Regions from separate parts of the Lactobacillus juensis genome, predicted to be linked through region 1. Evidence: riboswitches for the same ligand, from Rfam matches in the RefSeq annotation. Region 1 holds a riboswitch; the other holds the start of a gene.
What was found. Region 1 has a riboswitch for lysine ahead of AAA926_RS08185 (ABC transporter substrate-binding protein/permease). Riboswitches for the same ligand answer to the same signal wherever they lie in the genome.
Positions count from the first base shown of each region.

Region 1 (3,807 bases):
TCTTATGTATGCGCGGTGTTGCCGAAATCATAATCAAATTGATGGACATTATTCCTGAACTGCAACCGATGGCTTACGTTTTAATTGCTATCATTGCTCTTAAACTTTTATTGTCTTTACCACCGTTACATTACGAACTGCCTAATACAACTTTTGCCTTTATTGTGTTCGGTATTCTTCTCTTAACTATTGCTTTTCATTTTCTACGAGCAAAAAAGAAAAGACGGAAACTATAATCTTTGTTCAACGTATTCTTTGAGCACAACTGCCTGGTTGTGCTCTTTATTCTTTGCACCATAAAGAAAAAGGACATCTTGTTTTGCAAGTTCGTCTTTCACTCGGGTAACAAAACTAACAGTCACAGGATTATGTTCTAATTCAGCAATGTACTTTTGCCTAAACTCAGGATATTTAGTATCATCGTGATTGAACCACTTACGCAATTCGGTGCTGGGACCAATTTCTTTAACCCACTCATCCAAATTAGCATCTTTTTTGCTTTTGCCTCGTGGCCACAGACGATCAACTAAAATGCGGTAGCCAGCAGGCTGCTCATGTTCGTAAATTCGTACTAATTTTATCTTTGTCATTGTAATATCTCCTTTTAGTTTAAGTTTACTACACGGAAGAAAAAATGAATTATTCAACTTATTTCTCTAATAAATCAACTGCTGCCATTACTAAAGATTTGATTGGCAGACCATTAACATATAATGATGGCCAGAATATAATGGGTGGTTATATTGTAGAGGCTGAAGCTTACTTAGGTGTTAAAGACCGGGCAGCACATTCTTATGGCGGTCATCGCAGTCCGGCTAATGAGGGTCTTTATCGTAAAGGTGGAACTATCTACATTTACGCCCAAAGACAGTATTTCTTTTTCGATGTCGCAACGCAAGAATATAATGAGCCGCAAGGAGTTTTAATCAGGGCTATCGAACCAGTCTGGGGCATAGAGCAGATGATTAAAAACCGTGCCGGTAAAAATGGTGTACTTTTAACTAATGGACCAGCCAAAATGATGCAGGCTTTTGGTATTCACGATAAAAAATGGAATTTACACTTCTTGTCTGATTCGCCATTTAAAATTGATTTAGATGATAATCATAAAAAGTGGGCTAAGGAAATTAAAACCAGTGCCAGAATTGGCGTTAGTCAATCCGAATTAGAATGGGCCAATAAAAAATTACGTTACTATGTAGCAGGTAATCCGTATGTTTCCAGAATGAAAAAAAGTGCCTATCAAAAAGATAATGGCTGGCAGTGAGAGCAGGATCCCAGCGGCCTTTTAAAATAGTAAAAGATAATAAATGAGATAATTATAAAATATTTTTTAAATAAAGTTATTGACAAGTCACTCTTAATAGCCTATTATTTTTCTAAGTTAAATAATTTCCAATGCAATAGAGGTCGCGGTTGTTACGAAACTAATCTGAGTGAGCGAACACTTTGAAGATTAGCGCAAGAATTACTGCCGAAACAAGAATATTGTTCGTTTCAATCTTTTTGTTGGGCTGCAAGAGAATATTTTGCAGACTGTCCTGGTTCATCTCCAGGGAGCGCTATATGATTTGTTCAAAAAATGGATTATAACCTCGTTGTTTTTGACTAACAGCGAGGTTTTTGTTTACGCTTTTATTGTATTGGCTTTATTTGAAACATATTTTGTGGAGGTTTTCAAAATGAAGTCAAGATTTAAGTGGCTGGCTACCTTAGTTGCCCTGTCCACCTGTTTGGGCATTGGGGCTAATTTTAGTCTGAATGAAGTTAACGCCAAAAAAGATGACGGTACACTAAAAGTCGCCATGGAAGCTAATTATCAGCCGTACAATTGGACACAGACTAATGATGCCAATGGTGCTGTGCCAATTGAAGGCTCGAAAGAATACGCCAATGGGTATGATGTCAAGATCGCAAAAATTATTGGTAAAAAATTAAATAGAAAAGTAGAAGTTGTTAAGACTGAATGGGATGGTTTACTGCCCGCTTTGACCAGTGGCAAAGCTGATTTGATTATTGCCGGCATGAGCCCAACAGCTGAACGTGAAAAGGCCATTAATTTCTCTAAGCCTTATAGAAACAGTACTTTTGTGGTAATTACCAAGATTAACAGCAGATATGCCAACGCTAAAAAGCTGACCGACTTTAAGGGTGCTAAATTAACAGCACAACAAGGTACTTTCCACTATGATCTGATCAAGCAGTTAAAGGGTGCTAAGAGGCAACCAGCTATGCGCGATTTTGCGGCAATGAGGCAAAGTTTAATTTCTGGCACTATTGACGGTTATGTTGCCGAAGACACTGAATCAACTTCCTTTAAGATGGTTGACCCTGATATTAAGTCAATTCCTGTCAGCAAAATGGCTGGTTTCCACGCTACTAAAGAAGAATCTGTCACTTCAATCGGAATTGCCAAGCCCAACAAGGCACTGCTTAAGAGCGTTAACCAAATATTAGCTACTATTCCCCAAGCAAAAAGAGTCAGATTAATGACTGAAGCTGTCAAGCAGCAGCCTAAAACTGATAATAATAAAAAAGGCAAAAAGGCTAAGTCAGAGCCTTGGTTAGTATCTATGTGGCGCCAATATGGCGGCATGATCTTAAATGGTATCGGCATGACGCTTCTTCTAGCTTCTGTAGGTACCATAGCGGGCTTTTTTATTGGATTGGCCGTTGGTATTGTGAGAACTATTCCTACACCAACAACCGGTGGTAAAAGATGGCTGCTCAAGTTCGTCAACTGGCTGCTTTCAGTTTATATTGAAATTTTCCGGGGTACGCCAATGATGGTTCAAGCTGCTGTTATTTACTATGGTATTGCCCAATTCTGGCACCTGAACATTGACAGAACTGTCGCCGCACTAATCATTGTTTCCATTAACACTGGAGCATATTTAGCCGAAATCATTAGGGGAGGAATTATTTCTACACCCGAAGGTCAGTTTGAGGCAGCCAGCGCGTTGGGAATGACTCATAATCAAAGAATGTGGCATATTATTTTGCCACAAGCAATCAAGAACTGCTTGCCTTCAATTACTAACGAATTTATCGTTAATATCAAGGATACCTCAGTTTTGAGCATCATCTCAGTATCCGAGTTGTTCTTCGTAGGTTCAACAATTGCGAGTCAGACATTTAAGTTCTTCCCAACTTATTTAACAATTTCTGCTATCTACCTCATCTTGACCTTTACCATTACCAGAATATTCAACTTAATTGAAAAACACCTCCAAGGAAGTAAGAATTACAACTTAATGGCAAACCAAGTTCAAGTTGGCACACCAAAAGACATGGAGGCTAAGAACTAATGACTGAATCAAACGAAACTATTTTAAGTTTAAAGCACATCAAGAAAACATTCGGTGAACACCAAGTTTTGAAAGATATTTCTTTTGATATAAACAAAGGTGAGATTGCCACAATTATCGGACCTTCAGGTGGTGGTAAATCAACAACTTTGCGCTGCATCAACCTGCTTGAGGAACCCACTGCTGGTGAAGTTGATTTTCACGGCAAAAATGTTTTGGCGCCAAACTACAATCGCAATATTTACCGGGCAAAAGTCGGCATGGTTTTCCAACAATTTGATTTATTTGAAAACAAGAATGTATTAGCCAATTGTATGGTAGGTCAAGAGTTGGTATTAAAACGCTCAAAAGACGAAGCACGTCAAATTGCGCTGGCAAATTTGAAAAAGGTAGGCATGGAGCAATACGTTAATGCCAGACCAAGCCAACTTTCTGGTGGACAACAACAAAGGGTCGCGATTGCCCGTGCTATCTGTATGGATCCTGAAATTCTGTTATT
Region 1 covers NZ_BTTS01000003.1:74,027-77,833, reverse strand. Annotated here, with positions in the region: gene AAA926_RS08200 (TerC family protein) at 1-236, shown strand, start outside; gene AAA926_RS08195 (DUF488 domain-containing protein) at 231-590, opposite strand; gene AAA926_RS08190 (DNA-3-methyladenine glycosylase) at 635-1,267, shown strand; lysine riboswitch at 1,397-1,573, shown strand; gene AAA926_RS08185 (ABC transporter substrate-binding protein/permease) at 1,683-3,308, shown strand; gene AAA926_RS08180 (amino acid ABC transporter ATP-binding protein) at 3,308-3,807, shown strand, end outside.

Region 2 (3,807 bases), on a different contig from region 1:
AAATTCAGGTACTACTTGGTTTAGTAGTTCAGAGCAACCTAAGTTAGTAAAAGGAAGATCTGCAGCTGCAAAACTAACCGGACTGATTTCGACACTAACTGCTTTAACGTTTTGAGCCCAGTCTGGCTGACAACTGACACGCAAATCGCTTTGCATTGTTTCGACTTTGAAAGATTGCTTGTGGTATTTTTGCGCTAGATAGCGGCCCACAGTCCGTAAGCCATTGCCGCACATGGAAGCAAAAGAACCGTCAGCATTAATGACCTGCATTTTACCTAAAACTTGTGGGTGCTGCGAATTGTTGACCACTAACAGGCCATCAGCCCCGTTTAATAATCCAGTGTCAGAGCTAGTTATTTGTTGGGCCAAATTAACTAATTCATTTTTAGTTAAAGGAGTTTGCAATTGCGTTTGATCTAGTAGAAAAAATTTATTCTGTGAACCGTGAACTTTTTGTAGTTGTACCATAAAATTGCTCCTTAAATTAATTAAAAAACTTATAATATATTTCTTTAACGGCAGCTGCTGCGTCCGCTTTTTTAGTACCCAGCATGATTGAGATTCGTGAAGCACCTTGGTTAATCATATGAATTGCAATATGCTTTTGTGCCAGAGGCAGCGTGATATTCTTCATTACCCCAATTTTGTTTTTCATTCCTTCTCCTACAACCATGATAATGGCGTAGTCATCAATCCATTCTAATTGGTCAGGTTTAAGTGTCTGTTGAATTTCAAGACACATTTGCTGGCGAATTTGCTCGTTAAATTGGCGTTTGTCAAAAATCACAGTTAAATCATCAATTCCTGAAGGCATGTGCTCATAAGATATATTAAATTTATAAAAAATTTGTAGTAATTTAAGAGTAAAACCAACCTGTTTATTTAGCAAGTACTTATGTAAATATAGTGCTGCAAAATGACCAGAACTAGCTACTCCTGTAATTGTACTTTGAGGCTGAAAGTTATTTTCAGGTACGATCATTGTTCCCGGTAAATCTGGGTGATTGGTATTTTTGACATTAATTGGTATTTGTCCTTCAATTGCAGGAATAATAGCTTCATCGTGAAAAACTGAAAAGCCCGCATATGACAGTTCCCGCAACTCGCGGTATGTCATAATATTAACAGCGTTGGGATGCGTAACTATTCTAGGATCAGCAGCGTAAATAGCATCGACATCAGTGAAGTTTTCATACAGGTCAGCCTCAAGTCCCCGTGCCCAAATTGCTCCGGTAATATCAGAACCACCACGAGAAAAAGTAGCAATTAAACCGTCTTGAGTAACACCATAAAAGCCAGGAACAATTAATAAGTCTGAAGTTTGAGTCCACTTCTGCAAATTGCTGTAAGTTTCCGGCAAAACCTGGGTGTCATTAGGGTTGTCAGTCACAATAAAACCAGATTCTTTAGGGTCGAGAAAACGAGCTGGTATATGACGACTTTGTAAAATTAAAGTCAAAAGCTGAGCATTTAGTTTTTCCCCATGCGCTTTAAAGCCTGCCATTAAAAAATCTTTACTTGGATAAGAAACTTGAGGTAGATTATGTAATTCTTGCAATAAAGGCTTTAATAATTGTTCGGGTATTTTAAAATAAGCGGCAATGTCATGATACCTGGACCAAATTGTTGTAACAGTTTCACTATAATTTTGTTTATTAATTGTTTCCTGGGCATATTTTATTAATAAATCTGTTACTTTAGTGTCATTTTTATATCTTTTTCCTGGCGCTGAGGTAACTATGATTTTACGAGCCGGGTCAGCATTAATAATTTTTAAAACTTTTTGAAATTGTTCTCCGTCAGCTAGAGAACTACCACCAAATTTTACAACTTTCATGTTAATACCTTTCACAATTAAATTTAATTTAAGTAATTAGTATTGGATTTTAACATTAAAATTTTAATCTTCAACCGAAAAAGAAAGTTGCTAATTAATAACGCTATTATTTCTCTTAAGAAAACTGTCGTAAAAATGCTGGCGATAAATGCCGAATATAATAGCCTTTGTTGCAATTTTGAAACAATTAATTGCAAAAAATAATTTTGAGGATTTGAAAGTTAAAAAATATTTACCGGCAAAAATGGTTGACAATCATATTAATTAATAATAATATTTTAATAAATCGAAGAGGTTGCAACCAACAAAAGTAGCTGATGGAGTTTCTGCAAAAACTAAGAAACCAGTCAAAGGGGCGGTTGCCGAAGCGTTAATTATTGCGGTAATTAATTAGCTGGGACGTAATCTAACAGGTTACGGACTGTCGCAATTTTATATTCGCGGAGCGCTATCGACAAAATTGATACCAGATAATAACTTGAAGGACTCTTTTGTTAGGCACAACAAAAGAGCCTTTTTTATTTAACAAAAGGGAGAGACTTAAATGGCTGCTAATGATTATTACCAGACTAACGCTCAAGGTCACTTGGCAATTGGTGGAGTAGATGCATTGAAACTGGCAAAAGAATTTGGTACTCCATTAGTTGTTTATGACGTACAAAAAATCAAACAGCAATTTCAGGCTTTCCAAAAGGCATTCGCAGAAGAAAGTGTAAATTATGCAATTAGTTATGCCAGTAAGGCTTTTGCTACAATTGCGATTTATCAGGTAATTAATGAACTGGGTGGACACGTTGATGTTGTTTCGGGCGGAGAATTGTACACAGCTCTAGAAGCAGGATTTCCGGCAGAAAAAATCAGTTTTCATGGTAATAATAAGACCGCAGATGAGCTATTAATGGCCGTCCAAAACCATGTCGGTGTCATTGTTTTGGATAATTTTTATGAAATTAAGTTGCTGACGCAAATTTTGCAAAAAACAAATGCTCAAGTGCAAGTAATGCTGAGGCTAACTCCAGGAGTCTCAGCTCATACTCACGAGTATGATCAAACTGGTCAAGAGGACAGTAAATTTGGTTTTGATATTAGATCAGGCCAAGCCGAGCAGGCATTTTTAGAGGTAAAAGCTAATAAACAGATGGACTTGATCGGCCTCCATGCTCATATCGGTTCACAAATTTTGGAAACAGCTGGTTTTAAGCTGGAAGTTGAAAAACTTATGCAACTGGTCAATAACTGGAAACAAAAATATGATTACCAGCCTCAAGTCTTAAATTTAGGTGGCGGGTTTGGCATTAGATATACCAAACAGGACAAAGTTTTGACTGCGCAAGCTTTTATCAGCCAAATAGTGCAGACAGTCAAAAAATGCATACAAGAAAGTCACTTAAAAATGCCGGCTATCTGGATAGAACCGGGTCGTTCAATTGTAGGGGAGGCTGGTTATAGCTTATATACAGTTGGTGCACGCAAAGAAGTACCGGGACTATTGCCTTACGTTACAGTAGATGGTGGTATGGGAGATAATATCAGACCGGCACTTTATCAAGCACAATATGAGGCATTATTAGCAGAAAATCCTCATGCAGAGCCTGAAGAAACTGTCAGACTGGCAGGGCGCTATTGTGAATCAGGCGATATTCTTATTAACGAAATGTCACTGCCTCAAAGTAAACCAGGTGATGTAATTGCAGTTCTGGCTACTGGGGCCTATGGCTATAGTATGGCTTCAAATTATAACCGTGTTCCACGTCCAGCCGTTGTATTTGCAGAAAATGGTCAAGCACAAGTAGTAGTTACACGTGAAACTTATGCGGATCTAATCAGCCATGATCGCTTTTATCAAACGAAAGGATAATTAATAAATATGAAAAAAATGTCGGCTGCTGAAATCATTGATTTCATTGCTAATTCAACCAAAAAAACACCAGTTAAAGTATATGTCAAAGGTGAGATGGCTAAACTGGACT
Region 2 covers NZ_BTTS01000002.1:195,086-198,892, forward strand. Annotated here, with positions in the region: gene dapF (diaminopimelate epimerase) at 1-468, opposite strand, end outside; gene AAA926_RS05235 (aspartate kinase) at 485-1,837, opposite strand; lysine riboswitch at 2,119-2,297, shown strand; gene lysA (diaminopimelate decarboxylase) at 2,382-3,695, shown strand; gene dapD (2,3,4,5-tetrahydropyridine-2,6-dicarboxylate N-acetyltransferase) at 3,705-3,807, shown strand, end outside.
Region 2: it holds a riboswitch for lysine, as region 1 does, so the genes downstream of both, lysA (diaminopimelate decarboxylase) here and AAA926_RS08185 (ABC transporter substrate-binding protein/permease) in region 1, are expected to answer to the same signal.